Regions from separate parts of the Desemzia sp. FAM 23989 genome, predicted to be linked through region 3. Evidence: riboswitches for the same ligand, from Rfam matches in the RefSeq annotation. Region 3 holds a riboswitch; each other region holds the start of a gene.
What was found. A riboswitch is a leader RNA that binds a small molecule or an ion and turns the genes downstream of it on or off. The one in region 3 is predicted to bind thiamine pyrophosphate.
Positions count from the first base shown of each region.

Region 1: linked by a shared signal. The riboswitch ahead of ACEN36_RS10635 (YkoF family thiamine/hydroxymethylpyrimidine-binding protein) and the one ahead of thiM (hydroxyethylthiazole kinase) in region 3 are both predicted to bind thiamine pyrophosphate.
Region 2: linked by a shared signal. The riboswitch ahead of thiT (energy-coupled thiamine transporter ThiT) and the one ahead of thiM (hydroxyethylthiazole kinase) in region 3 are both predicted to bind thiamine pyrophosphate.

Region 1 covers NZ_JBGQQT010000020.1:24,777-35,543, reverse strand. Annotated here, with positions in the region: gene ACEN36_RS10660 (YeiH family protein) at 1-60, opposite strand, end outside; gene ACEN36_RS10655 (LysR substrate-binding domain-containing protein) at 172-1,056, shown strand; gene ACEN36_RS10650 (SPFH domain-containing protein) at 1,643-2,422, shown strand; gene ACEN36_RS10645 (hypothetical protein) at 2,492-2,665, opposite strand; TPP riboswitch at 2,833-2,936, shown strand; gene ACEN36_RS10640 (hypothetical protein) at 2,903-3,097, opposite strand; gene ACEN36_RS10635 (YkoF family thiamine/hydroxymethylpyrimidine-binding protein) at 3,075-3,611, shown strand; gene ACEN36_RS10630 (ECF transporter S component) at 3,608-4,195, shown strand; gene ACEN36_RS10625 (ABC transporter ATP-binding protein) at 4,179-5,675, shown strand; gene ACEN36_RS10620 (energy-coupling factor transporter transmembrane component T family protein) at 5,668-6,390, shown strand; partial or broken gene ACEN36_RS10615 (ISL3 family transposase) at 6,591-7,903, shown strand; gene ACEN36_RS10610 (hypothetical protein) at 7,985-8,248, shown strand; gene ACEN36_RS10605 (hypothetical protein) at 8,460-9,254, opposite strand; gene ACEN36_RS10600 (hypothetical protein) at 9,682-9,813, shown strand; gene ACEN36_RS10595 (DUF4238 domain-containing protein) at 10,143-10,767, opposite strand, start outside.
Region 2 covers NZ_JBGQQT010000001.1:280,632-291,398, reverse strand. Annotated here, with positions in the region: gene ACEN36_RS01320 (osmoprotectant ABC transporter substrate-binding protein) at 1-502, opposite strand, end outside; gene ACEN36_RS01315 (ABC transporter permease) at 523-1,158, opposite strand; gene ACEN36_RS01310 (betaine/proline/choline family ABC transporter ATP-binding protein) at 1,174-2,349, opposite strand; gene cls (cardiolipin synthase) at 2,540-3,991, opposite strand; gene ACEN36_RS01300 (hypothetical protein) at 4,089-5,258, opposite strand; gene thiT (energy-coupled thiamine transporter ThiT) at 5,426-5,992, opposite strand; TPP riboswitch at 6,069-6,171, opposite strand; gene ACEN36_RS01290 (GNAT family N-acetyltransferase) at 6,253-6,726, opposite strand; gene ACEN36_RS01285 (HD domain-containing protein) at 6,837-7,502, opposite strand; gene ACEN36_RS01280 (ribonuclease J) at 7,586-9,265, opposite strand; gene dapA (4-hydroxy-tetrahydrodipicolinate synthase) at 9,309-10,181, opposite strand; gene ACEN36_RS01270 (aspartate-semialdehyde dehydrogenase) at 10,210-10,767, opposite strand, start outside.
Region 3 covers NZ_JBGQQT010000002.1:812-11,578, reverse strand. Annotated here, with positions in the region: gene ACEN36_RS01605 (M20/M25/M40 family metallo-hydrolase) at 1-660, opposite strand, end outside; gene ACEN36_RS01600 (ABC transporter substrate-binding protein) at 684-2,288, opposite strand; gene opp4C (oligopeptide ABC transporter permease) at 2,306-3,235, opposite strand; gene ACEN36_RS01590 (ABC transporter permease) at 3,250-4,206, opposite strand; gene ACEN36_RS01585 (DUF4385 domain-containing protein) at 4,836-5,282, opposite strand; tRNA gene ACEN36_RS01580 (tRNA-Thr) at 5,523-5,595, opposite strand; tRNA gene ACEN36_RS01575 (tRNA-Glu) at 5,626-5,697, opposite strand; gene ACEN36_RS01570 (GNAT family N-acetyltransferase) at 5,909-6,187, opposite strand; gene thiE (thiamine phosphate synthase) at 6,293-6,919, opposite strand; gene thiD (bifunctional hydroxymethylpyrimidine kinase/phosphomethylpyrimidine kinase) at 6,912-7,724, opposite strand; gene thiM (hydroxyethylthiazole kinase) at 7,721-8,464, opposite strand; TPP riboswitch at 8,585-8,682, opposite strand; TPP riboswitch at 8,750-8,848, opposite strand; gene ACEN36_RS01550 (NADP-dependent oxidoreductase) at 9,023-9,934, shown strand; gene ACEN36_RS01545 (YtxH domain-containing protein) at 9,986-10,540, opposite strand.

The DNA.
Region 1 (10,767 bases), on a different contig from region 3:
CAAAACACTGATTAGTAGCCCGGGCAAGATAGGATAGCTTTTTTTGAATTTTGCGAGCATGTTAAACCTCCTCCAAATATTTATGGTATTATGATATACCGAAGATTGTATAAAATAAAATAATCATTTATTATATAATTATAAGAAATTGTTATTGAGGAGTGGCATTAGATGTTAGATTACCGGTACCAAACATTCCTTACTTTGACAGAAGAAATGAATTACACGACCACAGCTAAAAGATTGCACATTACCCAGCCGGCTGTCACCCAGCATATTCAGTCTTTGCAACAGGAGTTAGGGGTTGAACTGATTCATTATGAAAAGAGACAATTATCATTAACCGCTAAAGGAAAACAGCTGCAAAAGGATCTTTATTTGCTCCAAAGAGAGATCGTTAAGGTGCAAGAGCAACTAACTTCTACTGTAGAGCACACTACCCTTTCATTTGGGGCTTCCTTGACGATTGGGGAATACATGATGCCTGGACTAATTGAGTCGTATTTGAACCAATATCCAGCGCACGATATCTCGATGGTAACGGACAATACCCAACATTTGATCGAATTGATGGAACATGGGAAAATTGATTTTGCGGTCGTAGAAGGAGAATTCAATCAGTCTGTATTTGAATTCCAGAAAATCGCTGAAGAACCGTTTATCGCTGTCTGTTCAGAAAAAAGTTCTTTATGGAAACAAGAACAGAGCATTAACGACTTATTTACTACACCTCTTCTAGTCCGTGAAGAAGGATCGGGATCACGCCTGATTTTCGAAACAGCTATAAAAAGCAAAGGGATCCACTTAGACAGCTTTTCGAAAGTTATGATGATTGGGAGCATTGGTGCAACTAAAAAATTAGTCGAAAAAAATTTAGGGATCAGTTTTATTTATCAGATGGCTGTTGAAGAGGAACTCAATAAAGGAATATTGAAAAAGATACCTTTAAGCGATTTTAATGTAATTCATTCATTTCATTTCATTTATCTAAAAAGAATTCAAGTGAGAGGGATGGAGACGATGAAGAACTTTTTAAAAGTCGCGGAATCAAACTAGACAGGCCTAATGTACAAGGCATGTTAAGTTTAACCGCTTTTTTGATTCTAAGCAGCAGAGTTGAAAAAATTCAGGTCTCAACAACTCTATGATCAAAGAGCATGAAATTAATCCAATAGGAATTGGGAGTGATGTAGATGTCAAAGGCTATATACATTATTCCTTTAATTCTGATTTAGGAAGCAAACACTTGTGAAAGAACTAGATTTGTATAAAAATGGCTTTCCAGAATCGCGGTAATTAAATTAATTGCTATAATTAAGCTTAGATATCTAAAGAATCCACCGTTTTTCTTCATTTCTTTGGTATAATGATTAAGATGATTTTTTATGAGAAGAGTAAGGTAAATAGAGTCAACTCGTAAAAGAAAAAGTATGCCGAAAAGAATACATAGGCTTACAGCAGAAAAGCCTGTGTATTTCTTTTTGTGTATTGCAGTAAATAGTTACACGGGGTGGTTTGTTGTAAGAGAGTAAGGAAAAGTATTTGTTATTAAGAAAATTATTTAGTTAAAAAAAGAAAAGAGGACATAGAATTGAACGAAAAAATATACGATAAGAACAGCATCAAAAAAATCAAAGGGTTAATGATTGGTCTTTTAGTCATTATCTTATTGGTAGGTGGATTTTTAGTGTTTTTTGAAAAAATCGAAAATGGTTATGTAGGGGTTCGTTATTCAATGAACGGCGGAGTGAGAGATCAAACGCTAAGCCAAGGGGTTAAATTTGTCGGATTGGATAAAGTAACTCAGTATCCTATTCGCTTACAGACGGTTAAAGCAGAGAAGTTGAATTTGGCTACGGAAGATGGAAAAGCTACCCATGTATCGATTACATATGCTTACAAAGTCGATTCGAAAAAAGTTTCCGATGTGTTTAAAGAATTTGGGAGCATCAGCGTAGAAGATATTGAAGCTAACTGGTTGAAGGCACAATTGCTGAAATCATCGCGTAGTGTCGTTGCTAGATATAGCTTGTTGGATGTAACGGGATCAAAATCAACAGAAGTTCAGCAATCGATTTTAGAAGATTTCACTAAAGCAGTTGAACCTAAAGGATTCTTGGTAGAAGACGTTGCTTTTGGAGTTCCAGATGTTGATGCGGAAACGCAAAAATCCATTGATGAGATCATCAAAGCGGGTCAAGAAAAAGAAAAAGCTCTCTTGGAAGCCGATACAGCCAAAACAAAAGCAGACAGTTTAGCTTACCAAAAAGTAAAAGCAGCAGAAGCAGAGGCGGAAGCCAATAAAAAATTATCTGAATCCATTTCTGAAGAATTGATCAAGTTAAAAGAAGTAGAAGCACGTTTAGAACATGGTTGGGTTGAAGTACAAACGGGTCAGGCAATTGTTGATACTAACGAGTAGGTGATAAAAATGATTTTCTTCTTAGGTAAACTTATTTTTGCAGCGATAGTGGTCATTTTAATAGGAAACTTATTGTCTTTGCTGTTTAAAAAAGATCCTAAACAGGAAGATGATGATTTGAATTTTTAAGGACTTGTTGCAAAAAGGGAAAAGGGATTCTTGTTTCACAACACAAGCTCTCTTTTTTTCCTTTCTTTTTTCTGCCACAGCTTTTATTACTTTATATTTCTTATCTTCATTCATCGTTAGTATTATCCTTTTCATGATTTTATTTTATCATTTTGGGACATTTTATGCTTCGACCTACTTAGGACATTATCACGTTCGAACGATAAATTCTAAAATAATAAAAATGTTTAGCTTGCCATCGATTTTCTTTTCAAGTATACTGAATTAACAAAATTAAATAGTTATTTAATCCGGAGAGCCTTTTAAAGGAGGCTGAGAGTGCTAGAAGCAGATTCGTGAACCTGATCAACTTTATTGTTGCGTAGGAAGATTATAATTTTTACTATACTCTTTTTCTGGATTATTAACTGGAAAAGGAGTTTTTATTTTGTCAAAAAAAGAATATGTCTCATACGGCAGTTGCGCAGTAGGTGTTCCTGGTTCAAAAGAAGGAATTGCGGGAATTAGATTCAACTTAGCCCCGATGTCTGATAACTTTGTCGACATTATCCTCTCTTCACTTGAAAATGTAGACACTTCTATGGTGTGGAGTGAAACTGATCCCACTTCAACGGTTTACCGTGGTAGAGAATCGGCTGTATTTGACGGCGTTCGAGCGGTATTTTCTCAAGCATATCATGATGATGTACATATGAGTCTTCATATGACTATCTCGAAAGGTTGCCCGGGAGATCACGATGCAGACTACACACTTGATTATGATGATAGACGTATCAATGACCGCAACAGCCGCAAAAGATCCTTCCCAGTTGTTGGTAAATTTTCGCTGTATCCAATGGGCACTGATAACTATATGTCACTTATTGAAGAAGTGGTTAACAATGGGATTGACCGAGGTGTTTATGCTGGAAGTGGCCATTACACGACTTACTTAAAAGGTGAAGTACATGATGTCTTTGATTATTTAGAATATGTCGCAGAAAGAACAGGCAAAGATGTTAGCCATTATATTATAGAAGCCTCTTTACTCTGTAACTTACCTGAGGGGGAATCATTATGAATAAAGAGCCATTGAAATTAAGAGACTTTATTTTTATGGGATTAATCTCTGTCGCATTTGGAATTGTTTATTTAATTGCATTGTATTTAGGAGCTGCTCTAACAACTGCTCTCACTCCAGCAGGTATTGGTATTTTAGGATATGAACCTTTTTACGGGATATGGTTTATGGCACCTGTTGTTGCTCTTTACGTTCTTAGACGGCCAAGCGTGGGTATTATTACTGAAATATTTGCTGCTGTTATAGAAGTTGTTTTGGGAAATGTTTTTGGTCCCATTGTTATAGTCAGTGCCTTTATTCAAGGTTTAGGTGTTGAATTGCCTTATATGTTTACGAAATACCGTCGCTATAATATGAGAAATTCAATGGTAGGTGCCGTTTTGGCTACCATTTTCAGTTTTATCTGGACTGCATTCAGAAACGATTATGCTTCACTTGAAATTTCTATCGTTATCGCTATCTTTGTTATTCGTTTAGTAAGTTCACTTATTTTTACTGGGTTTATTGCGCATAAAATTTGTATTGCTTTGGACAATACGGGGCTATTGAAATCTTATGGTGTCAGTCATGAAAAAGGGAAATAATCATGGACTTGTTGTTGAGCAATTAGAATTCAATCTAGAAGATAGCGTACACTTTTTGGATATAAGTTTTTCAATCAATCCTGGAGAAATTGTGCTTCTAGCGGGTGCAAGCGGATCAGGAAAAAGTACACTAGCAGGTGTTCTAACAGGATATTATCCTGAAAGTGGCGGCACATTAAAATCCGGCACAATTTCTGTTTCTGGACAAGACCTATTATCTATGGACAATCAGGAATCTATGAGGTATATATCTGCATCATTTCAGAATGCCCGACTAGCATTTGCTATGGAAAATCTCTATCAAGAATTAATTTTTTGCTTAGAGAACAAAGGTTTTGATCCTTCATTAATGGATGAAATGGTTAAAGAACACGCAAAGAAAACAGGTGTTACCGAATTGCTTGAACGTTCTTTTGATGCCATGTCTGGTGGAGAATTACAGCGATCAAACTTTTCATGTTTGGAAATCATTGATCCACTCGTCTATATATTAGATGAACCATTTTCTAACTTGGATGATCAAAAAGCAAACGAACTTCAAGAAACAATTTTAGAACTAAAAAAACAAAATAAAATCATTCTAGTCATCGATCACCGTCTTGATAGGTGGCAATTCGTTGACCGAATGATGGTATTAAGTCGAGTGGGGCAACTTCTAGAGACAAATATCTCACTTAATCCACTTTCTACTAACGATCAACTCCTACTTGAACAAGAAGGGTTATTATCAGAACTAGAAAAACCTCTGCAACGAGCAGAAGTATCAAATAACTTGGAGCCTATTTTTCAAATCGAAAATATAACGATTAAACTAGGAGAATATAAAACAAAGTGGCTGAAAAAAATGTGGCATCCTTACCGCATTTTAGTAAAAAACTGCAACATGAAGATTTATCCAGGAGAATTAATTGCATTACAAGGAAAAAGTGGATCCGGTAAATCAACTATTTTTCAGACGATTCTGGGGGAATATCCTTTTGACGGGACTATGCATATGAAAGATTTAAAGTTTGATTCTAAGAATAGGAAAGATTGGCTTTCTCAAATTGGAGTTGTTTTTCAAGATCCTTCTCTTCAATTTTTAACAACTTCATGTTTTGACGAATTGAATATTGGAGTGCAAGCTGTTTATCCTGAAAAGACTGAAGAAGAAACTACAAAATTAATCACTAATCTCTTGAAGCGACATAACTTAGAAGATCAAGCTTCTACTTCACCATGGCTTTTAAGTCAGGGTCAACAACGCCGATTAGCAGTACTTTGTATGTTAATTAAAGGACAGAGACTGCTACTAGTTGATGAACCAACCTACGGTCAAGATAAACAAAATGCACTCGAAATTATGAATAATTTAAATGAACTCAGGCAAAATGGAACGTCCATCATCTTCACCAGTCACGATCATGACTTAGTAAAGCACTATGCTGACCGTGGTTATTTACTAGAAAACCAAGAGTTAATTGAGGTGTCCTATGATTGATTGCATTAACCCATTTATAAAACTAATCACTGTTTTAGTCACCAGTTTACTCTTAATGTTCTCACCAGACTGGCGCCTCAATACTTTTATAATTGTGATTGTTCTCTTACTTCTATTTACTAGTAAAAGAGTTCAATTAAGGCAAGCATTAAAAATCATTCTTCCAGCTCTTTTCTTATCATTTGCTTTCTTCATTACAGGATGGCAGTTTAGTCATACTGGCGGTACTGACATTAGTCTATCCGCGCAGTCAACACGTTTTGTTGTGGAAGATGCTACATTTTTAAATGGGCTACGATTAGGGACACGTATCTTTTCTTTCGCAGTACTTGGTTTATTAACAGCATTGACTATCTATCCAAATGAGTTAATTGCTAGTATGGTTCAGCAAGGAAAGTTATCGAACAGTCTATCTTATGGTGTTTTGGCATCTGTTTATCTAATCCCTTCAATGAGGGAAAATTATTCACAAGCAAAACTAGCTTATCAAGTTAGACAAATTAAATTGAGGAAATTTGATTATAGACCCATGATTGGACTCCTCATTCGGTCTATACGTTGGTCTGATGCATTAGCAATGGCAATGCATGCAAAAGGTTTTTCTGAAGAACGGACCCATTACATTCAAACTAAAGTGAAGTGGTATGATGTTGTTTTTCTCATTACGCTTCCACTCATGACGTTAATCGGGTTGGTATACCTCAGACTCCTATAATTTAATTAAACCTGAATAATTCATAGTTTCTCAAAAATGAGTCAAAAACCTTGTTATAACAGTTTATTTTTTTTGGTTCTATAATAAATACGGTTGATGGATAATTTTTCCACCAACCGTATTTTTTCGTATGTAATGAAAAAAGAACGTATCTCCGATATAATTTAATCGCCAAACCAAATTAAAGGAGATACGTCCATATGCAACAGTTTATCGCAAATACACTGCAATTAAAAGACAAAAATATTTATTTTGATGGAGAAACCGTTGAAGAAAAGATGTATAAAGATCGACGCTCGTTGTTTTATCATGCTCAGTTATCCTATATCCCAGAAAGATATCCTGGATGTGGGACTAAAAACGAGCACTATTCTATTGTAAAAAATGGCACTAGAACATCGCGTCTAACGTTAATGCATGTGTCTGGCCTACCGGCCTACTTAATGTTAAAGAAACAACGTTTCTTCTGTAAAAAATGCCTCTCTGCTTATACTGCTCAAACAGCTATTGTCGATCAAGACTGCTTTGTCTCTACTCGTGTCAAGCAACACATCGCCGATCAAGCAACGAAAATAAAATCTGTGAAAATGATTGCTGAAGAACATTCGGTATCTTGGAATACGGTGCATCGCGTCATCACTCAAACGGCTGAAAAACTAAAAATTCGACCGGTTTCTTCTTTGCCGGATCACCTCAATTTTGATGAATTTAAAAGTGTCAACTCGGTTAAATTTTCGATGAGTTTTATTTATTGTGATGCGCTGACCCATAGGGTTGTAGATGTTGTAGCGAATAGACAAAAAGGTGAGTTATTGCGTTATTTCCAACGGTTCTCATTACCTGTCCGAAAAAAGGTAAAGACGGTAACAATTGATATGTACGAACCTTACATCCAATTAATTCCTGCTCTCTTTCCCAATGCAGCGACTATTTTTGATCGCTTTCTTATCGTTCAGGCTTTAAACAGAAAGCTAAATAAATGCAGAGTAACCCCCATGAATGAATACCGCTATAAAGACGGCCGTCTTTATAATAAATATAAAAGATACTGGAAACTGCCTTTAAAATCTGAAACCCTGTTAACTTCTTCCAAGTATGCTAAGTTTAAACTTTTCGATTACTTAACCAATACGCAATCTATTGTGGATTACTTAATGTCGTTAAATGAAACTTTAAAAGAAACATATACTGTCGTTCAAAATTTGCGTTACGCTTTAACAAATAATCAGAGGGAACTCTTTACATATGTTCTCAACCAAGCAAAAATCAAACCCATTTCAAGAGGATTGCAACGGGTACTCAGAACGTTGAGAAAATACCTCAGACTTGTCCAGAATACGTTTCAATACCCCCATTTAACAAATGGTCCTATTGAAGGAATCAATAATAAAATTAAAGACCTAAAACGAACGGCGTTCGGTTACCGAAATTACACAACTTCCGTAATCGGATTTTATTAATGACGCGCTTATATTTACCGGAGAAAGAAAAACAGACTAAGCAAGTTGCCTAGTCTGTGTAAAATTTTCTCATCAACCCTATTTGACGAAGAACCACTAAAGCAGTTGAGCCTAAAGGATTCTTAGTAGAAGACGTGGTTTTTGGAGTTTCGGATGTTGATGCGGAAATACAAAAATCAATTGATGAGATCATCAAAGCGGGTCAAGAAAAAGAAAAAGCTCTCTTAGAAGCTGATACAGCCAAAACAAAAGCTGCAGAAGCCGAGGCGGAAGCCAATAAAAAATTATCAGAATCCATTTCTGAAGAATTGATCAAATTAAAAGAAGTAGAAGCTCGCTTGGAACATGGCTGGGTTGAAGTACAAACTGGTCAAGCCATTGTAGATACTAACGAGTAGGTGATAACATGGTTTTCTTCTTAGCGAAGTTTATTTTTGCAGCGATAGTGGTCCTTTTGATAGGCAGTTTAGTATCGTTGCTGTTTAAAAAAGAACCTAAACAGGAAGATGATGATTTAGATTTCTAACGGGACTGGTTATCAAATAATTTCATTAACTTAAGAAACCAGCACCCATGCGTCTGATTAATCGCATGGGCGCTGGTTTAACGTTATTTAATTTTAGACTTAAGGATAAGAAAATGAAGGACGACTCCGATATTAGCAGACAAATAAATCATCTGATCGCTAAAAGAGATGTCGCTGAAGAAAAAGAAAAGCAGCACCGCTACAATGTACAACAGTTGGCTGGCAAACACTTTAGATCGAGCGACACGATTCCCTTTATCATCTTCACTTTTGATGCGGGATAAAAACCAAAATGGAATCAAAGACAAACAAGGCACTACTATCATGAGCAAGTTAAAAAGGTTAGAGTAGTCTATTTGATTTAGAGATAAAGCGTCCATCAAAGTACTTTGGATGGTAAACAATATGAGAGCAAGGAAACCAGCTATCGCTGGCATTTTCGTTTTTGCTCTCGTTTGTCGGATAAAAATCATAGCTAAAACAAAGAGAAGTAAATAGATACTGTTCTCATCATTTAAAGAGAGAAAAACAGTGAGACCCAATAAGGCGAGAACATCAAAAAGTGTCAGACTTTTGCCTGTGATGCCATTTACTGCTCTCATGTGAAGCACCAGCCACAAGGCATTAAGGAAGCCGATGCTTTCAAAATCAACTAGCATCGAAAGAGACAAAACAGCCGCTAAGTAGGCGGAATAGTCATGTGCCGGATCCAATTCTCTAGAGAATACCCAGGTCAAAAAGAATCCTCCGCCTAGTGAGATTCCTAAGGAGAACTCCCCAAACATTAGCCACCCTGCCGCAACTACTACCAATGCAGCGAGTACGATTATGAGATTAGGTTTATAACGCAAATCGATTTTTCTGCCTAATGTAAACATAACAACACTCCGTATAGTGAGAAAATGTACCAAACCAACAGTTAGTAAACAATAAAAAACTAGTGGCTCTTTTCCTTACTATAACAGAATGTACTCCCAATATCCTTAATGGCAGTTACAGGGATTACATTTGAAATATAAAAAGTGTATGCTGTTTTTGAGCGACATTACTGACATTTCTTAGACAATTTATCTGTTCTGTAAATGAAAATATGTTGTCACATCGCGGTTTATCCTGTATGATTTAGGGAAGAATGTAAACCGGATATTGTGAAGTTGGGCAAAGGATATGGGAAATCATGTTGAATGTAGAATAGTACAATTTTTAGAATGAGTTAGTCATTTTCAAAAATCTCCATTCATGTAGTTGCCGCTCCTCTTATCTCACTGAGAGTATTTAGTGTTACACCAATGAGGTGGTGGGAAAATGAATTCAAAAGAAAAAATGTTAGAGTTGATCAAAAAGAAACAAGCAGGCGGCGGGAAGTCTAAGCAAACGACCGATCCAAAGAATGATATGAAAAACATGCGCAAAGGTCCGAAGATTTTTAACAAATAATTTAGTCAAAAAAAGAATAGCTGTATACTGACCCCAAAATGCTAGATTTTTGCGGTCAGTATATAAGCTGTTCTTTTTTGTGTCTAAAAATCGAATCTATTGCCATGTCAATCAATGAAGCGCTTGAAATGGTATGTTAAACAAAATCGATGTAAAGGTGTAAGTTAAATGGAATTTGACATCAGATCGTTAAGGAAAAAATTAACGAAACGAGAAAATTTGCTGTGCAAGGTATGTGTCGTGATTGGTATACCAGAAAAATCCTGCTTCAGATGAATTTTATCATTTACACAAGATATTCTCCACTCTGTATTACATAGCTGTTCAGGTTAATTTGAAATACAATCAGTAATAAACTGTTCATCATATTTGGTCATATTTTGAACAACTACAAAATTTGAAGCATTTTTTATAAAAACTTTGTTCACATTGTCTACCATTGAGTCTTTCATAATAAAAGGAGCATAATGGAATTTAAAAGATTTATCACCTGGAATTTTTTTTAGAGCAATGGCATACTGAGGTGATAATGGCAAAAAGTAATCGATACTAGTGATGTCATTTATAATAACTGGATTATCAGATAAATATAATTTTTTATCTTCAGGGACCTCATATGTTTCTATATAATGATTATTTATTATATAATTCATTAGAGTTGTTATTGCTCCAGTATTATTGTCCTCATCAAATATTTTTTCTATTTGGTTTAGATCGTTATCTTCATAAAAAGATTTAGCTAAGTGTTTAGCTTCGTGATCACCCCAAATAAGTGCATTATAAAACACTTGTTGCATTTCAAAAGGAATATCACTTTTAAAAGCAATTTGCTTAATTTTAGGCAATCTAATTAAAACTAATATCAAATGTAACATTAACCATACTGTAAAGTTTTCATATTCTCCTGACGCAGTTGCTTCTTTAAGTATTTTATTTCTATCATTACTATCTAAA
Region 2 (10,767 bases), on a different contig from region 3:
CAGCCTGCATATCTTGAGCGTATGGTTCCAAATCACTGATTGTTTCCAAATCATATTCATCAGCTGTTTCTTGTGTCACCATAAAGGCATATGAGTTAGCAAACCCATATGAAGGGAACCACGTTTGATCAAATTCCGTTTGGAACCCTTCTACAACTACTTTCAGGGCTTCTTCAGAATCTGTGATCGGCGCATGACCTAATTCTCCCGTCAATGAAGTCCCAGTATATTTAACACCAGCAATATTTGCATCTCCATTTAATAAAGCCTGATGACTTACTGTTGAAGAACCTAAATTATTGATGACTTGAACATCTATATCATCCATATAATGCTCGACCATTCCCTCAACTACATAACTCATGATCAATCCTTCTGTCGAAGTTACACCAGCTACTGTGATTCCTTCACCAGATGTCCCGCTTCCAAGACCTGGTAGAGAACACCCTGCTAAAGCCAACGCGCTAAAAAGCGACAAGGCAATCGTTTTTTTCTTCTTCAAATATTTCATGTTGTATCCTCCTATTTCGCAGTTCGCAAGTTGACTGGAGTGACTTTTTCTTCTACTTTTCCTAAAAGAAAATCTACCAGCAACGCTAGTATGGTAACAGGGATCGTTCCACCAATAATCAACTCGGGAATATATAAGTTTAAGCCGTTAAAGATAAAGTCGCCTAAACCGCCTCCGCCAATGTAAGAAGCTAAAGTAGCCCATGCAATAACATACACACCAGATAAACGTATGCCAGCCATGATAACAGGAGCTGCTTGCGGCAACTCAACAGAGAAAATCAATTGCCTATTAGTCATTCCCATCCCTTTAGCTGCATCGATCAAATCTTTGTCTACTCCTTCCATCCCAATATACGTATTTCTCAATATTGGCATCAAAGAATACAAAAATAACGCAATAATAGCTGGGAATTTTCCAATTCCGAACAATGGAATCATTAAGGCCAATAAAGCCAGTGATGGTATAGTCTGCAACACTGTGATTGCACTAATGAATCCACTTGCGATTCGTTTATATCTAGTCAGTATAACTCCGATGGGTACAGCTAAAAGTATCCCTAAAACTAAAGCAATAGCGGATATATATAGGTGCTCCCATGTCAATAATAGAAGTTGCGAACCATTGTCAGTTAAAAAATCTATCATGCATACCCGTCCTTTCTATTGCTCTCCACTTATTTCAGGAGTAGTTCCCAAGGGAATATCTTTTGCTTCTTCCAGATCTCCCCAAATATTGTCGTACACGATTTCTGCAAGAGAACCTCTTGTTACCAATCCAATCAATTTCCCTTTTTGATCTACGACCGGGATATTTTTAAATCCGATTTTCAACATACGTTGAACAGTATCACGCAACAATGTGCCCGAACGGACAAAGCGGATTTCACCTTGCATCACATCACCAACACTGGTCGCTGTTCTGCGGTAACGGTCAATGTCTTCCAGTCCTACCATTCCTTTTAAAACACCTGAGTCATCAGTAACAAATAAGGTATCTACTTTACGGTCGCGCATCAATCGAATAGCATCTTGTAAAGATTTCCCTGGAGTTACAGAAACGGGATTTTTGATCATGATTTGGTCAACAGTCTGAATGGAAGGTCTAGCTTGCAATAAGCGGTCTTCTCCGAGGAAATCTTCAACAAATTGATTTGCGGGGTTGGCTAAAATATTTTCAGGAGTGTCAAATTGCACCACTTGACCATTCTGCATAATGACAATACGGTCAGCCAATTGCAATGCTTCGTCCATATCGTGAGTAACAAAAACAACGGTGCGTCCCATCTCTTCTTGAAGGTGCTTGACCAATTCTTGCAAAGCATCTCTCGTGATCGGGTCTAACGCACCAAAAGGTTCATCCATGAGAATAATATCCTGATCAGCAGCTAATGCCCGAATAACACCAATCCGTTGTTGTTGCCCTCCAGAAAGTTCATTAGGGTAACGATCTAAGAACTCTTTAGGCAGATCCACTCGTTTGATCAATCTTTCTGCTCTTTCCCTTTTCTTTTCCTCTGGCCATTTCAACAATTTCGGAACCAAAGTAATGTTTTCATAAACCGTCATATGCGGCATAAGTCCGATTTGTTGAATCACATAGCCGATTCCTCTACGCAGTTCAACTGCATCCTTCTTCATGATATCTTCCCCATCAATCAGAATTTGGCCTTTACTAGGTTCGATCATGCGATTGATCATCCGCATAGAAGTTGTTTTCCCACTCCCACTCGTTCCAATAAAAACAATAAACTCCCCATCATTAAAGGTTAAATTTATATTTTCTACTGCTTTTGTGCCGTCTTTATATATTTTAGATACATTCTTAAATTCGATCAATTTAGTCCACCTCTTTAGGTTTTATTTTTAATTGTACTTTATACAAGTGTTGCATAAATGGAAAGAAATTACAAATAATCTGCTCAAACACAAGTTTTCATAACATTTTCAAAATAAACTGCTTCATTTACAAGGATGCAAAAAAAGGAAGTAGTTGATTAACCTGCTTCCTTTTGATAGCCTTTACTTATTATAAAATCGGTGACAATAAACGTGAGAAACTTTGTTTGAATTTGACCCATGAAGATTGTTTTTCGATTAATTCCCTCGTAAATAAATAACTTTTTTCCATATCTTTAAAGAAATAAGCTTCTTGTTGCTTGGCTATTGCCGGGTCATACATGAAAGCATTTACTTCAAAATTCAGTTTAAAACTTCGGATATCAAAGTTGGCTGTACCCACTGAGCAGATTTCTCCGTCGATGACGATCGTTTTACTGTGCAGGAATCCATTATCATAGATGTACACTTCTGCTCCCGCATCTACCATTTGCGCTGCATACGATAACGTAGCTTGGTAAATAAAAGGATGGTCCGGCTTATTGGGAATCATAATTTTAACATCTATTCCCGACATAATAGCTATTTGCAACGTTTCAATCAGTGCATCATCTGGCACAAAATAAGGGGTTTGGATATAAACAGTTTTATCTGCCATACTGATCATTTTGATGTACCCTTTTTTTATTTGTTGGATCTCTGTATCTGGACCACTGGATACGATCTGCAGGTTGGTTTTCCCTTTTCGTTGGATATAAGGAAAATACCTCTCTTCATATTCTATTTTATTGGTAGGTACAGCTGCATTCCAGTCCATGATAAACCTACTTTGCAAGGCCAGCACTCCATTTCCGATTATTTTTAAATGAGTATCTCGCCAATAGCCGAATTTCTTGTCTTTGCCCAAGTATTCGTCTCCTACATTAAAGCCGCCGATATACCCGATTTTTCCATCGATAACGACAATTTTGCGATGATTTCGGAAGTTAATTCGAAAATTGATCAAGCCCAATTTTGATCCAAAAAAGGTCTCGACTTGTCCGCCTAATTCTTTTAATTTTTTAAATGAAGCCAGTTTCAAAGCGCGAGAGCCTAATGCATCGTAAATGACCAAGACTTCTACGCCTGCTGCTGCTCTATCTTCTAAAGCTTTCAACACCATATTTCCTATCTGATCATTATGAAATATGTAATAAATCATATGAATATGATTTTCTGCTTTGTAAATATCGCGAATCAGCGATTTAAATTTTTCTTTGCCGTCTGTAAACATTTCTACGACATTTCCTTTTGTTAACATGGATTCGCTGCTTTCCAAAAACAAACTGGTAATTTCTTTCGAATCCTCAGTGGACTGTTGGCTAGACAACAATTTTTCTTCTTCGATCAGCATTTGTTTCTGAGCTTCCACCAACTCTGGCATACCGATACTTTCTTGAGCTTGTATATCAAAAATCTTTTCTCTGGAGATCTTTTTGCCAATAAAAAAATAAATGATAAATCCTATACCCGGCAAAAAGTTTAATACCAGCAACCACGCCCAAGTAGCTGCAATATCTCTCTTTTCTCGAAACACTGTAACAGCTGCAAATACAGTATTGACCGTTAATAACAATGAAATAAAATAAAAAACGTAGTTCATTAAAGCTCACATCTCTTTCCAACATTCTTATTCTTCAAATAAAAACACTACTCATTGAACACATAGATATCGACTTGTCGTGTCATCACCTTAGCTATCATACTCTTTTTTTCTCATCAGCCATAGTAAGAAAGGACATTTTTTCTTTTATCCACTCTCCCAGCATCCGTTCCATAGCTGATTCGCCTTTTACAGGGTACATAGTTGCGGTTTTCTGCAATTCATTATAATATTCTATAGCTTTAGAGTAATTTCGTTGATGGAAAGCTTCATAAGCCATCATTAACCGTTTCTTATTCGGCAAATAAGTCGTCATTTTAATGTATTTCTGTAATTCATTGGTATAAAATTTCTTCACTATGAACGGGTCAGCATCTTGAATCAACTCTAAAAACAAGCGTTCACAAGTTAATTCATTCTTATATAACACTGACATTTCTTCTATATACGGATCAAAAGCTGTTAAGCATAGTCTCGCTTCTTCAAATTTCAACTGATCTATATACCAGTTATATTCCAATAAATACATGGCGACTTTTAAAGGATTGGAATAGTCTTTTTCTCCTTCTAATTGAAGAGTTGTTAGCGGAATATCTTTCACTCGTTTTCCTTGTGTCATCAAAGCATTTATTTTGAGTTGGGTGTAAAAAGCGTATTTATTTTTCTGATTTTTTAACAACAAATACAAATTGTAGCCATCATTTGGTATGCCTCCCATTTTCATCGGAATTCCATTGGTTGCTGCTGTAAACAAACCTGCCAATGCAAAAGCACTCCAAATTATCGTCAAGACAGGTGAAAAAAATACACCGTTAAAGATTAGCCCAAATAGTGCGATAGAAAGCACTGCATTCACTAAAACTCCGCCTAAATTATATAACACAAATGGAAAATCACCCTCGTTATATGCAGGAGGGGACATCAAACATTGCCCTCCTGTACCAGGTAAGTTCATTCGTTTTTGTTGGATACTTCCTTCTTCTTTGACAAATGTCAAGGAACCTATTCGGAAAGAAACATAAGCATAGCCGGTCATCAACCCAAATACCAAATGACCCATTTCATGAAGTAAAATATGTATCAAATAACTGATAAAAAAAGCTATGAACCCAATAAACAACAGACTTAAATTTAATTCAATTGCATCAGTTTCCAAAAATACTCCTGCAACAAAGCCAATTGTTAAACCGACAATTGCTGAACCTCCCATTACAAGAATCACGGTACTCCACTGGGATTTCTTTCTTTCACTTTTATTTTTTGTCATATGTGCTTCACTTCCTTATGGGTTGGTTGATGCAGTCTCCTAAAAAGGATAACATTACTTATTTAGTATGTACTAGTCGAAAAAAAAGTCAATCATAATTTTGACCGACAACCCTTTTTAGCTTCAAAAAAAGACGAGATAGTAATATCCCGTCCTTTGATCTTGTATTAAAGTGTTGCGGATGAAAATAATTGTGGGGCTGTTTTTTTGATCGCTATCAGTAAGATGCTGACTACGACCGCTGTGATTACTCCACTCAAAATCTGTGTCACGAAAGAATACAATAAAGCACTCATCCCTTCTGGTGCGTAGCTGCCCCAGAAATAATAACCTGCTACAAAATGCCAGAAGAACCGTGCCATCGTACCGGAAAATGTTCCCAGAACAATATACAGATTCAATTTAACCGTCTGATCGGTTTGACTGAGCGAATGGATTTTAGCAGCAAATAATCCTCCGAAACCTGCAAAGGCAAAGGCAATAAAATATTCAATAAATCCTTGTAAAGGACTTAGAATATAGGCATTACCAATTACAAAATGCAAGATCCCCCATAAAAAACCAGCATAAACTGCTGGAACAAAACCTCTCCTAAACGCATAAAGCGTGAGAGGCACCATCCCTAATGAAACTGTAAAAGACGGACCGATATTTGTTGGGATAAGCGATAATACAATGGCTAAAGCAGCTATAATCGTCCCTTCTATCCACACACCAAACTTTTTGTTGCGCATAAAAAAACCTCCTTTATAATTTGAACAATGCCAAACAACAAAGGAGGAGATCACTTGAGTAATTAGACTACATACTTTTGTGCTCTGTCACAATTCCTACGCTCGTGCTAACGAACAGGTTCGAAGGGTCAGAATCATCGATTCAATCTCAGCTTAAAAAAGCACCCCTTTGTGATGGACGTTCATTCAGTTTTTACCTATTCACTATACCGAATATTTCAACCCTTGTCAATACTGCTCTCCGGGTTGAAACGATTTGATTAGTCTAACTTTTTAGCTAATACAAATTCTATACTGTCCCCTATGTTGATCCGTTGTTGAGTATTTGAAAAACCTGATTGAATATACAGCATTTGACTGCTGATATTGTCTATAGAGACAGACAACACAATTTCGTTGATCATGGGATAATGATAGCGCACATAGTCGGGCAGCAGTTCTAAAGACTTTTTAGCATATCCTTCTCCTTGATAATTCAAATCAATCGAATGTGCTCTAAATAGAATTGCTTTTGGATTGTCTGTAAAAGTGGACACCCCTACTCCAAGTTGAAGGATAAAAAAACCAATCAATTCCTGCCCCTTTAAAATCAAAATCGGGTGTTTTTCAGTTTCATGCATACTCTCGGTTAAAGCATCCATTGGCTTAACAATATAAGAATTTGAATCAATGGCATAATTTTCTAATTTTGGAGCATCTTCTATAACCGCTTCTCTTAGAATTATCTTTTCCATAGCCCTTCACCTTGCCTTTTTCATTATTCTTTTTCAGTATAAGAATAACAGACAGGACTAATAAATGTCTCTTGAAACGTTCTTAATTTCTCTGATTTGCAATACTCTGATTACTTCAACCCATCCCACTCCAAATAAAATTCTTGCAAAAACTGTTCCATAAACTGGTGTCTGTTTTCAGCAAAAGATCTTCCTGTTTGAGTATTCATCGTGTCTTTCAACTTTAATAATTTTTCATAAAAATGCATGATCGCTGTATCTTCTCCAGATCGATACTCTTCGTAAGATACCCCTTCTCTCGGCATTTTAGAAGGATCATGAATCAACCGACCACGGGAACCCGAATAAGCCATTGTTCTGGCAATACCGATTGCTCCAATGGCATCTAACCGATCTGCATCTTGCACGAGTTTTCCCTCTATAGAAGTCATCTCTATTTTATTGGTTCCACCTTTATAGGACAAGTTCAGCACAATAAATAAAAGAGACTCTTTTTCGGCGTGGGTTAAAGATAGCTGATTCAACCAATCGGTTAATTTTTTTTCTCCTGCTTCAGGTGTCTCATTTAATTTTTCATCTGGGACATCATGCAGCAATGCAGCCATCTCACAAATAAAAGCATCTACTTCCCCGGGTTCTTCAGCTGCCATTTGCAAGGCTAGATTACGTACACGATGAATATGCCACCAATCATGTCCGGAAGCGTCTTTCTTCAATAACTGAAAGACAAACTGTTCTGTCTGCTTTAAAATCTCTTTTTGAAGGTCTGTTTTCATATTTTGTCCTCTCTAAACTTTTTGAACGACCCATTAAGGGTTTTAAATAAGGCTAGGACAAATGTCCTAGCCTATGCCTTAATTTATCTTCTGCGTTTTGAATTGCTGACTTCCATAATGATCGGTAAGATAACCGGTCTTCTGCGTGTCTTATCGAACAAGAATTTGCTTAATGAGTCTCTGATGTCTTGCTTCAAAGCTCCCCATTCAAATTCATTTTGCTGTAAGTTCTCTTCAACGACTTTTTGGACCATTTCGCTGCTTTGTTCAATCAATTGCGTATTTTCTTTGACGTATACAAAACCACGAGTCATGACTTGTGGACCAGACGTAATTTCTTTTGTTTTACGATTAATTGTCACCACAGCGATCAGAATCCCATCTTGAGACAATAGCTTACGGTCACGCAAGACAATATTTCCGATATCCCCGATTCCAATACCGTCTACCATAGTATTCCCAGATTCTACTTGGCCAGACATCGTCAAGCGGTTGTGAGAATATTCCATGATATCCCCTTTGCCAGGAATAATGATATTTTTATATGAGATCCCTACTTCATGAGCTAAGTCAGCATGAGCTGCCAACATACGGTACTCTCCAGTTACAGGAATGAAGTACTTCGGTTGGATCAAGTTGATCATCAACTTCAGATCGTTCGGTGTAGCATGTCCAGAAGCTTTCAGATTATCGGTGATTTGTTTTACTTCTCCACCAGCACGGTAAACCATATTTTCAGTAGTGGCTACTGTAACTTCCATTTCATTTGAAGGGCTAGTCACGATATAAACTAGATCGCCTTCTTTGATATTCACTTGCGGATGCTTGCCTTTTGCCATACGTTGTAAGGTTTGGATCGGTTCGCCGGTGCTTCCTGTTTCAAGTACAACGATTTCTTGGTCTTCGTATTTTTCAATCTCTTTTACAGAAACGATCAATTCATCGCTTGGCAATTGCAATTTGTCTAATTTTAATGCTTTGTCGACAATCTCTTCCAAATGTTTTCCGGTAATAAAGATTTTACGATTGGAACGATGTGCTGCGTCCAATACTTGTTGGATTCTTAGAATATTGCTGGCCACAGCGGCCACAATGATTCGTCCATTTGTATTTTGGAAAGTATCCAATACTTCTTCAGCAACTTTCAATTCACTCACATTTTCAACAGGACTTTCAGCTTCACTAGAATCACTTAACAGTGCCAATACATTGCTTCTGCCGATATCGCTGATGCGGTTTAAATCTGTTTTATACATCGGTTTAGCACTCTGATCAAACTTAAAGTTTCCTGTATAGACAATGCTGCCTTCATCCGTTTTAACAACGATTCCGACAGAATCAGGGATAGAGTGAGTGGTTCTAAAGAAACTCACTACTGCGTTGCCAAATTCAATTTCGGTATGCTCATCGACTACATGGTAATCATCAAAATGAGCCACTTGTCCTTTTTCTTCGACACTCATTTTAGCTAACGCCATTGTTAATTCAGTACCAAATACCGGCACATTGAATTTTTGCAGAAAATAAGGTAAAGCTCCTATAGAATCTTCATGTCCATGTGTTAAGAACACTGCAGTAACACGATCTTTATTTGCTTCTAAATAATCAAAATTTGGAATGACAACATCGATTCCAAATAATTCTGTTTCTGGATACATCAATCCGCAATCCAGAACAAAAATTTCTTCATCTACTTCCACAACGTACATATTTTTACCATTTTCACGCACGCCACCAAGTGGAATGATTTTAACTTTACTCATTACTTCACCTCTTTGGTTTTCTTTCATTACATTGTTGATACTTTTATGGATAACAAATTGCTAAGATACTTTCTTTTTCTTCAGGCGTACATTCTACTAAAGGCAATCTCAATCCTCCAACAGCTACCCCATTGTGATTCAACACACATTTAGTGGGTGCCGGAGAAGGAACAGAAAACAAACTGTCCATTTTTGGTAACAGCTCAGCAGATAGTTCAGCCGCTCGTTTCAATTGCCCGTCTTCTAAAGCGTCGTACATCTCGGACATTTCTTTACCAAATACTTGACTGGCTACCGAAACCACCCCATTGGCTCCAATGGCTTTAGCTGGAAGGGATAAATTATCTTCACCGGTGTAAACCAAAAAGTCTTCAGACGTATGTGAGATGATTTGGCTCATCGCATCCAACCCTGCACATTCTTTGATCCCTATCACATTATCAATGCCAGATAAACGAATAGTCGTTTCTGGATCTATCGACACACTGGTTCTGCCTGGAACATTGTAGATCATGATTGGTAATGCGGTACTTTTGGCTACAGCTTCAAAGTGAGCGAATAATCCAGCTTGATTCGGCTTGTTATAATATGGAGTAACAACCAATGCTGCATCGATACCGTTGATTTTTTCCACTTCTTGCGTAAAAGAAATCGTTTCAGCAGTATTGTTTGAACCAGTCCCTGCAATAATGGGAATACGTCCAGCAACATATTCAACCGTTTTTTGATACAAAGCCAATTTTTCGTCATGGGAAAGGGTTGGTGATTCGCCTGTTGTGCCACCGACCACGATTCCTTCAGTGCCTGTTGAAATTAAGTATTCGATAAATCTTTTTAATTGTTCATTGTCTACTTTATTTTCTTGATCAAAAGGAGTGACCATTGCTGTAATGATTCTTGCACGTTGAATATCCAAACTCTCACCTTCCTGTAATGCGATTTTTTTACGCTTTGACGCTTAATAAACCTAATTCATGCATTTTTTCGGCTATTTGTACCGAATTCCATGCCGCACCTTTTAATAAATTATCGGATACGATCCACATATGATACCCAGCTTCATCGTCTAAATCTTTTCGAATACGACCGACAAACACTTCTTTTTCGCCCTGTGTAGCTAATGCGGTGGGATAAAGCTGTTGAGTCGGGTCATCTTGAAGAATGATTCCGGGAGCTTCATTTAGCAACGATTGAATTTGTTCCACTGAAGCTGTTTCATCTTTCACTTCAATATAAACGGATTCTGAATGGCCAAATACCACTGGGATCCGCACACATGTAGCGGATACTTTGATTGCATCGTCTCCCATGATTTTTTTGGTTTCATTCGTCATTTTCCATTCTTCTTTTGTATACCCCTCTTCATCAAAGACATCGATTTGAGGCAACGCGTTGAATGCGATTGGAAAATGCTTCTTGTCTCCACCAGAAGGTAGGATATGAGCTTCGTACGGCTCATCGTTCAACATGTGCTGTGCTTGAGCATGCATTTCTTTTAGAGC
Region 3 (10,767 bases):
CATAGAAGAATGGATATCAATGGCGGCGGTAGTCACTTCTAAATCAAAGTATGCGATACCTTTCATTCCTGCACTCACAACATAATTTTCGTATTTATCTTTTGAACCTGCTTCCCAAATGCACGCATCTGCTTGAAAGAGCTCTGCGTATTTTTCTATATAAGGTCCCAAATGAGGGCTTCCAATCTCTTCTTCCCCTTCTAATAAAAATTTCACATTACAAGATAAGTCACCTGTTTCGTGCAAGATCGATAAAGCATTTAGTCGTGCCATAAAATTGGCTTTATTGTCTGAAACTCCTCGTGCATAGAGTAGGCCATCTTTTACAGTAGGCTCGAAAGGTTCTGTGTACCATTCTTCTAAAGGTTCTGGTGGCTGCACATCGTAATGGTTGTAGAACAATAGCGTACGCTCACTATTCCCATTGGGAGATGCGGGGAAAAATCCGTAAATCACTGGGTGTCCACCTAAATCATCAAATACCTGGACTTCCCCACCAGTTCGTTCAATCAATCCTTTTACATACGCAACAGTTTCAGGAATTTGTCGGTGTTGCGTGGAAACCGATTCGATGCGCAAGTAATCGTAAAATTCTGTTTCCCGTTGTGAAGCCATTTCTTTAGCTTTTTCGATCGTTCCTATTACTTGTGATTGTTTCATTCTTATCTGCTCCTTTTGTCTGATTAGTTTAGTGTCCAGTCTTGAATGTCGTACAGTGAACCGCCCCAATATTCTTTGATGCCGCCGGTTAACGACTCATTCTGGATCACAATGTCGCTTTGGGAATAAAGCGGCAGAATCGGTGCTTGTTCTTGTAAGACGACTTGCAACTCATTGTAAATTTCTTTTCGTTTCGTGCTGTCGGTTTCAGAATTTCCTTGTTCCAATAGGTTGTCGATTTCTTCATTCTGGATAGATGGATGGTTAGAGCTGCCTGCTGAACCAAAATAAGTGGTCATGTCTGGATCAATGGGGACAGCAATTCCACCTAAATAAAGGTCATACTCTCCAGCTCTTGCTTTTTCAAGAGTAGTCGGGAAATCATAGGTAATTTGTTCCACAATAAATCCAACAGCTTCCAAATCTTGTTCGATCAAATTAGCTGACTGCTCGCGGACTTTATTTCCAGTTGGAACCATGATCTCAATTGGTTCGTTCATGTCATAATCGGATTGAGCAATGTACTCTTCTGCTTTGTCTGGATCATAGGCAATTGGGGCTAAATCTTCATTCATATATGGACTTGCGGAAGTGTAAGGTCCATTTGTGACTTCTCCATTACCTTGCAGCAAATTATCGACAATCGTATCTCGATTCACGGCATATGACATCGCCAAACGAATATTCTGGTCAAATTTGTCGGTATTGAAATAGATAAATTGATTGGTCCAAGCTGGTTGTGTAGTAACTGCCAGTCCTTCAACATTTTCTACTGTCTCAATGTCTGAAATAGAGACCTCTCCAATTCCACCACTTGAATTCATCGTTACACCACCTGTTTGCAGCTCAGTGGTCAAGTTCGTTCCGGTCATCACGCGAATGAAGATAGACGGGATATTTGGAGTACCACGGTAATACGTGTCATTAGCAGCTAGTTCAAGATAAGAATCTTGGACATATTCCTTAAATTGATACGGACCACTAGTGACTGTTGGGGAAGCAAAAGCTTCAGAGCCTTCCAATTCATTGACGGGAATACTTTCCAAGACATGTTTTGGCTGCACGAAAATGTTCGTTCCGATCATTTCTTTGACATAATTTGGATCCATAGGAGATTTTGTTTTAAAGGTCACCGTCTGGTCATCTACAACAACCAGATTTGGGATCTCATGGCCATTTTCTAATTTACCCGAACTATCCACTCCTTCTAATGAAGACAAGTACAATCCTGTCGTTTGGACTTCTGGATTGGCAAACAAATTAAAGGTAAAGACCACATCATCTGCTGTAATCGGTGTACCGTCTGTCCATGCAGCCTCTGGATTCAGTTTGATCGTATAGGTTTGATTGTCTGTAGTTTCGAATGATTCTGCTAATTTAGGTTCAAATTCTAACGGATTTGTCATTTCCAATAAGGTATCAAAGTAGAATCGCTGCACCCATCTGGTGGATACACTGCTCGCATTGATCGGGCTAAGATTTCCCATCCCATTTGTTACCCCGATATACAACGCCTCTTTGTCTGTTTCTGAATTAGCAGAGCTTGTTTCTTCTGCAGTAGTGTTGCCACAGGCAGCCAGTATCAATATGACTGCAGCTGCTATAAAACTAACTATTTTTCGATTCATACTTGTTTCCCCCATTTTTAAGTAATTGTCCCGTCAAAGGCATCACGCAAGCCGTCACCAATAAAGTTGATTGAGAGGACTGCGAGTAAAATCAAAAATCCAGCTGGCATCCATAACCAAGGCTGACTCGATAAAACCGTTAAGGACTGAGCTTGAGATAAGATATTTCCCCAACTTGCAATGGGTGGCTGGATCCCCATCCCTAAGAAGCTGAGTGAAGATTCGGTCAGTATCGCACTGGCAATTCCAAATGTAGCATTCACAAAAATACCGGAGAGCACATTTGGTAAAATCTCTCGAAATAGGATATAAGGTGTCGAATGCCCTACCGAAATTGCGGCTTGGATGTATTCACTATTTTTGATCGCTAACACATTCCCACGCACTAAGCGGCAAAGACTTGTCCAGTTCAGACAACCCAACACTACCGTAATCGTACCTACTCCAGGGCCAATGATACTGACGAGTACTAAGATCACCATGAATGTTGGAAAAGATTGAAAAATTTCTGTTGTCCGCATGACTACCTCATCGATCCAACCGCCAAAATAACCGGCAATCAGTCCTAAAGTCGTTCCAATAATGGTATACAACGCTACTGAGCTGATTCCGACAAATAAGGACATTCGAGAACCGTAAATGAGACGGCTGAATACATCTCTTCCAACTTCATCCGTTCCTAGCCAATAATCCATACTGGGTTTTGCTTCGAAATCTGGTGTAATCAACGTCGGGTCATATTGTGCGATTACCGGTGCAAAAACAGCTGTCAAAATCAATATCAGAAAAACCATCGAACCAATAAGGGCTGGTTTATGTTTGATAAATCGATTGAATACGACCTTGCTGTTGCTTTCATGCTTTTGTGTACCAAAAGGCTGCTTTTCAACACCTGATACGTCGCCATTTGGATAAACCAGTTTAAAATCTGTATTTGCTGAAGCCATGCTTTTCCTCCTCACTAATCTTTACTGAATCGAATTCTTGGATCTGCTAAAGCATACAAGATGTCCATCAACATATTAGCTGCCAGCACTGTAACAGCGGAAAGTAATGTAATAGCCATCAAAACAGTGTAGTCTCGTGATTGGATGGAAGAAATCGTTAATGCTCCAAGTCCAGGCCACTGGAAGATTTGCTCCGTGACAATGGCCCCTCCAATCAACATCGGGATATCGGTTCCAATGATCGTAATGATGGGAACAAATGCATTTCGGATACCGTGTTTAAAAATAATCTGACGCGGTTTTAATCCTTTGGCTTTAGCGGTCCGTAAATAATTCTCATCAAAAATATCGATCATGCTTGAGCGAACATAACGAATCATATTGGCCGATATCGTAGTGGCGATAACGATAACTGGCAGCACCATGTGCCGAGCTCGTTCTACAAATCCTCCATCTGATCCCAACATTTGCATGCCTCCAGTAGGCAACCATTTTAATTGGACGGCGAACACATAAATGAGAAATAACCCTAAGAAAAAGTTGGGAATAGAAATCCCTAAAAATGAGGTGCCCGTAATGAAGTAATCGACCCATGACTTCTGCTTTACGGCACTATAGATTCCTAAAGGTATCGCCACCAGATAAGCCGTTAAGAGCGAAACTCCCATTAGCAACACCGTTGGTCCGATTCTTTCTAAAAGGATATTGGCTACCGGCTGCCGAGTCGCAAAAGATATTCCTAAATCTCCACGAAGTAGATTCTTCACCCAATTGGCATACCGAATCAACAACGGCTTATTCAACCCTAAACTTTCACGAACCTGATTGATTTGTGCTTCTGTTGCATCTTGTCCCACATATAAGGTTGCGGGATCACCTGGTGAAAGATTGATAATCATGTAAGACAGAAAAGTGATAAAGAACAATACAATAAATCCAATCATAAAACGTTTTAGTAAATACTTTTTCATCCGACACCTCCGAAAGTTAGTTAGTCACCTTTATTCTTAGCTGCGTTACATAACCCGTATAGTTCCTCCTCTCTTAAAAAATAAAAAGCCCTTCGCAATGAAGGGCTTAAATCTCGTTAAGCCCTCGTAAAACGCAAATGAGGACTCAACTAATTGAATAGTTAGAATCCTGGGCTAAATCAATAAAATTAATAAGACAGTATGAGTGTTACATGTTGGGCACACAGATTCATTTTTTTGCTGCATCATTCGTAACACTCCTTGTCTTTTATTAAAGTAAACCTACTTTAACCGTATTAAATGAGAAAGTCAACCAATAAAACTAATCTAACTCACATTTTTATATCCGTGTTCTAATAGTTATCGCTTTCATTAGTAAGGAACCAATCTTTCTTTTGCATCAAACAGTTGCTTGTTTTTTAGAAGAAAATATAATGTATAACGAAATTTAGGAGAGAATGAACGGACAGAATTTTTTTTAGGTAGAGGTGTGCATCGAACATTTAATACATAAAATGTATTTTTATTCTACAGAAAAGGCCCTGAAAACAATTATTTGCTGAACCTTTTACTTATATAAGCTAAAAAATTCTACTCTTTCTCTATTTTTCTGAATGATTCCTGCGTTTTCAGCCATATTTTTTCTGATGTTTTTTCTTCATCTGGAGATAATCCGCATCTTCTCTGACGGTTTTCCATTTCTCCTCAAATATTGCAGCTGACTCTGCTTTTTCTTCGTCAATCGTTCTTTCTTTTATTTCGCCATCTTCATTGTATTTCCTTCCACCTTTATAATTTGCGTAACGCCTTGATCGTGTATATCCCATCTGAAGAAATTTTCTGGCCATGTCCATTCCAACAAAATCCTCAGCTTTTTTATAATCTAAGTACATCTGGTAAATTTTTTCAGACGATTCTTTAGCGAGTTTGGGAGTCTTAAACCGCCACTGCGGAAGTATCTCGCTCTTGTAAGGCTCTACCAGCAGCACACCTTGCTCTCCTCTTCCCACTCTATACAATTCTGGCTGCTCGCGAAAGTTTATATGATCGAAGTCAAGATCGTAGTCGAAAACCATTTTCATCACCTCTTGAATTTTTTACTGCCTCTGATTAAAGGTTTCATCATAGCAAACATTACTCTACTTGTTCATTCTAATCAATTAACTTGTCTATTCGTTTAGAAACGGAGACAATAAAACGCAAGTATCTTCTATTCATTTGAACTGGATTTAGATTATTTAATCAGAATCAAATAAAAAAAAGACAGGTCTATCAAAAGTTTAAAACTTTTGATAGACCTGTCTTTTTTCGTGTTATGCCGGCTGCAGGATTTGAACCTGTGACCTCCGCGTTACGAGTGCGATGCTCTACCAACTGAGCTAAGCCGGCGAACGGTATAATTATTAAACTTGGTTAGGATGACCCGTACGGGATTCGAACCCGTGTTACCGCCGTGAAAGGGCAGTGTCTTAACCGCTTGACCAACGGGCCTGATAAGCATTTGAGTGATAAGCACAAAATGAATTATATAAAATATTTTCTATAATGTAAAGAGAATAAAGCCTTTTTTGCATCTTTTTTAATTTTTTTTTAATAGTTATTCATTACTGCTTTGTTTTTTGAATGTTTAACACAAAAACTCTAAAATCGATCTCGTTTTAGACTATTACTAAAAAGATCGATTTTAGAGCCTAGCTCATCTTTATTTCGCTATAATATCTTGATATTTATCAGATTTCCGTTCAAATAAACTTACTACATACGGACACACAGCAACCATTTTTTTACCTTCTGTTTCCATTTCTTGGACTGTACGATCTACTAATTGTTCAGCAACGCCTTGCCCTCTTAAACTTGGGTCAACAAATGTATGATCAACCAGTACTTTATCTTCACCGGAAGGTATATAGGTAATTTCTGCAATCATTTTTCCACTTTCGTCATTTTTATAAAAGCGATTATCCCCTTTTTCAAACTCCATTGTTCTTCCCCCTTTCTTCAATCAATGTCATTTTAGCATTTCTTATTTACTGCTTCCAGTTTGTTCATCCTTTTAATCCTACTGCACAAGAAAAATATTTTTGCATCAGCTGCTTTTTTGCAACTTTTCTACTGTCTGTTTTAGGTCTTCACTGCCACAGATAGCAGATATGACGGACACCCCATCTGCTCCCGAAGCACGAATTCCAGCTGCATTTTCTTCCGTGATACCACCAATACCTACTATTGGAAAAGTACCAAACTGTTTTCGTATCGTACGTATGCAGTTCAATCCTACTGGGGAGGCAGCATCTTTTTTAGACTGTGTTGGATAGATTGGGCCAATTCCAACGTAATCTGCTCCATTAACTATAGCCTGTTCCATTTCTTCAACATTATGGACTGAAACACCTACAAGGTTTCCTTTTACTCTCTTCCGAAAGGCTGTCAAGGCTAAATCATCTTGTCCCACGTGTATACCATCAGCATTTAATTGTATAGCAAGCTCAACATCGTCATTGACAATAAAAGGTACTTGGTACATTGCACACAATCTTTGACATGCTTTGGCAAAATCTACATAGGCTGAACCAGTCAACGCTCCTTTTCCTTTCTCGCGTAACTGAAAACAGGTTATCCCTGCCTGCAAAGCTTCTTCGAGTGTTTTCAATGGGTCTTTTTTGCAATTCACTGTACCCATGACAAAATAAATAGTTAAAATACTTCTATCCATTTACTTCTACCTCACATATTCCTTGGTTGCATTTGTAAGCAAAGTGGTTCGTCGGCCCATGACCGTGACCAATATAAAGCGGTGTAGAAACAGCTAGTTGAATAAATTTTTTCGCTTCAACGATCGCTTCTTGCATGGATAGTCCTTTCGCTATATTGGCTGTTAAAGCAGCAGAAAATGTACAGCCTGTCCCATGTGTATCTTTTGTTTTCACACGATTGGTGGTCAATTGAAAAGACTGCTCGCAAGTGTATACTCTATCAATTGCCTGTTCTTCTTCTAAATGTCCACCTTTGATGACAACACATTGAATACCCATTCGCAACAGTTGTTGTGCTGCTTTTTCTATATCTTTCGTATTTTTAATACGAATACCTGTCAGCACTTCTGCTTCTGGGATGTTTGGGGTGCAAATGGTGGTATAGGGAAACAGCTTTTCTATTAAAGTTTTTGCTGCTGATTCTTGCAATAGCTTTGCTCCGCCTTTTGCAATCATCACCGGATCAACGATAAGCGGTATATTTTGTTTTTTTAGGATTTCAGCTACCCCATCAATTATTTCAACTGAAAACAACATCCCCGTTTTGATAGCTTTTACTGAAAAATCATCTAGTACAGTTTGGATCTGTTGTTGCACAAAATATGGCGGTACTTCATAAATATCATGTACACCCAGTGTATTTTGATCTGTTAATGCTGTAATGGCTGTGGTCCCAAATACCCCTAACTCTTGAAATGTTTTTAGATCTGCTTGAATCCCAGCTCCCCCGCCTGAATCTGATCCTGCAATCGTTAATGCAATCATTGTCCTGCCTCCGCTATCTTTTGCAGAGCATTCATAAATTGTACAGCGAATGTCCCCACTTCATTTCCACTCTGTTCAGCAGCTTGTTTATACGCTTGTAGAGTGGTAGCTAATTGATTGAATGAGGCTTCTTTTCCACTCGCAAGCGAAGCTGTACAAACAGCGCTTAATAAACACCCCATACCTGTAATACGTGTAGCAATTTCGTTGCCTCCAGACACGTATCGCTCTTCTTGACCATCCGTTAAATAATCGGTTTCTCCTGTGACGATGACTTGACAGCGATACTTCAAGGCAATTTCTCGCGCTACTTTGGAAACAGGCATCGCCCCTATGCCGCTGTCCACTCCTTTTTGATGCCATTCTTTACCTGCAATTGCGGCTAGTTCTCCTGCATTGCAGCGGATCAAATCAACCTGCATTCTTTTTAAAAGTTGTTGCACCACTTGTTTTCGATAGCTTGAAATACCGATTCCTACAGGATCCAGTACAACAGGAACTCCTAACTCATTTGCTTTTTTTCCAGCTACCAACATCGTTTGGATAGTGCGGTCATTTACGGTACCGATATTGATCAATACTCCTTGAGCAGCTGTCACGACATCAGCAACCTCATTCACTTCATCCGCCATAATAGGAGAAGCTCCGATAGCAAGTAATCCATTAGCCATAAAATTTGCCACCACATAATTAGTGATACAATGGACTAAAGGAGCTGTTTGTTTGACTCTTGATAACATTTATTACACCCTTTCCTTGGTTTCTCTAGCTTATTCAAATAGGCTGATCTCAATCCTCCTTTATAGAACGTGAGCACAAAAAAAGGCTCTACAAATATGCAGAAGCCAAAAAAGTGTATAAGAAACTCACTATTTGCTCCCTACGTCAGTATGAACTAACAGGTTCAAAGGGTCAGGTTTTACCTTCTCAACACGACTGTGTCCCCCCGCAATTAAGCGTTTTACAAAAGAAAAAGCTCCCCAAATAAAATTGGAGAGCTCAGTACGAATATAGTCGTTAGAATACATATGTACGATTGTGCTCCCTACGTTAGTGTTAACTAACAGGTTCAAAGGGTCAGGTTTTAACCTTCTCAACACGATTATGTCCCCCTGCAAAACATTTAATTACTTATAAGTTTACTATAGATAATAAATTTAATCAATCACTTTACTGTCTTTAATACACCGCTTATCGTTCTCTTTTAAAGTATAAAAGCCTCATTATTTGTGGTCTTAAGATAGCAGTGTTAAAGTAATCATAACTAGAGAACCAATCAGAGAGAGGAGTACCTTTTTATGAAAACTATCGCGATTAAAGAATTTGGGTCAGCTGATCAATTAAGAGAGATGGAAATGGAGAAGCCTTCTATCAAAGATGATCAGGTATTAATTGAAGTTCATGCTTTCTCCATTAACCCCGTTGATTGCAAAAGACGTTCCGGTAAAATGGGCGGCAAACTTCCTATGGTGCTTGGTGGTGATGTCGCTGGTATCGTAAGTGAAATTGGTACAAATGTCACGAATGTAAAGCCAGGTGATCGTGTATTTGCTAATGCATCCAAAACTTACGCTGAATATGCCCGATCTCGCGCCGAAGTAACGATTAAAATCCCTGATAAACTCTCTTTTGTGGAAGCAGCTGCAATTCCATTAGCTGGACAAACCGCTTGGGAAGCTTTAATAGATAAAGGACAATTAAGGGATAATGAAAAAGTCTTGATTCACGCAGGGGCTGGCGGAGTAGGCTCATTGGCTATACAAATTGCTAAACATTACAAAGCTTACGTTATTTCGACAGCCAGTGAGAAAAACAAAGCATTCCTTACTTCTCTAGGCGTGGACTATTTCATTGATTACAACAAAGAGGATTTTGAAAAAGCAGTCAGTGATGTCGATCTCGTACTAGACCCTTTAGGAGGCAAAACTCAAGAAAAAAGTTTCACTGTTCTAAAAAAAGGCGGGCGCTTAGTTTCCTTAGTACAAGAACCGGATGAAACTACATTAAAAAAATTAGGGATGATAGGAATTATTTTCAGTATGACCCCCACAAGCGAACGCCTGCAAACCTTAGCTGATTTACTTACCAGTGGAAAAATCAAAGCCATAGTCAGTCAAACTTACCCTTTTACAGAAGAAGGGGTACGTAAAGCACATGAACAAAGTGAAACAGGTCATACAAGAGGAAAAATCGTGATTAAAGTAAAATAAACAAAAAGATGGAGTCAAGAATTTTTCTTGACTCCATCTTTTTGTTTATTTTTATTGGTTCTCATCTAATAGATCTTTTTCAGAATCATAATCTAAATCGTTGAGAGTTTCATCCAACTTATCTGCAGGAATCGTTTGATCTTCATTAGGTTCTGCTGATGTCCCATGAACGTTTCCATGCGGAGCTTCCATTTCGTCAGAATATTTTTCTTTTAAGTCCTGAGCTTTCTCTTCGCCGACCTCTTTCCATTCCTGTGCTTTTTCTACTCCTACTTCTTTCCATTCTTGCCCTTTTTCCATTCCAGTATCTTTAACGTCGGTAAATTTATCCTTAATATCCGAACGTAATTCTTTCCCAGACTTAGGCGCAAATAACAAGGCAACTAGTGCACCTGCTAAAGGCAGAGCAATCATTTTAGCCACTTCCATATGTTTTACCTTGGCAGGCATCGCCTTAGTAACCCCTTTAGCAAGTTTGGCTTTGGTCTTCATACTTGGTTTAGCCATATGGTGCATATGGTGTGTGGAAGGTAAATAGTCTTTCGCTGTATCGTATGCATCTTGAGCATAATCGGTTCCCATGTCCATCAATTTTGTTAATTTCATACTATTCGTGCTCCTCTCACTTCTTGTTTTTCCTGTATTCCTATAAGTGTTTACATGATTATCATATAACAAATATAGAATTCTCTAAAGTAAAACGCACTCAAAATATACGAGATCACTTTCTAGACAGTTTTAAAAAGTATATTTCTAAAACTAAATGCAGACCAATCATCTCCTAAAACACCTTAATAAAGTCGTAACACTTTCCCATTTAAAGTAAGTGCTTT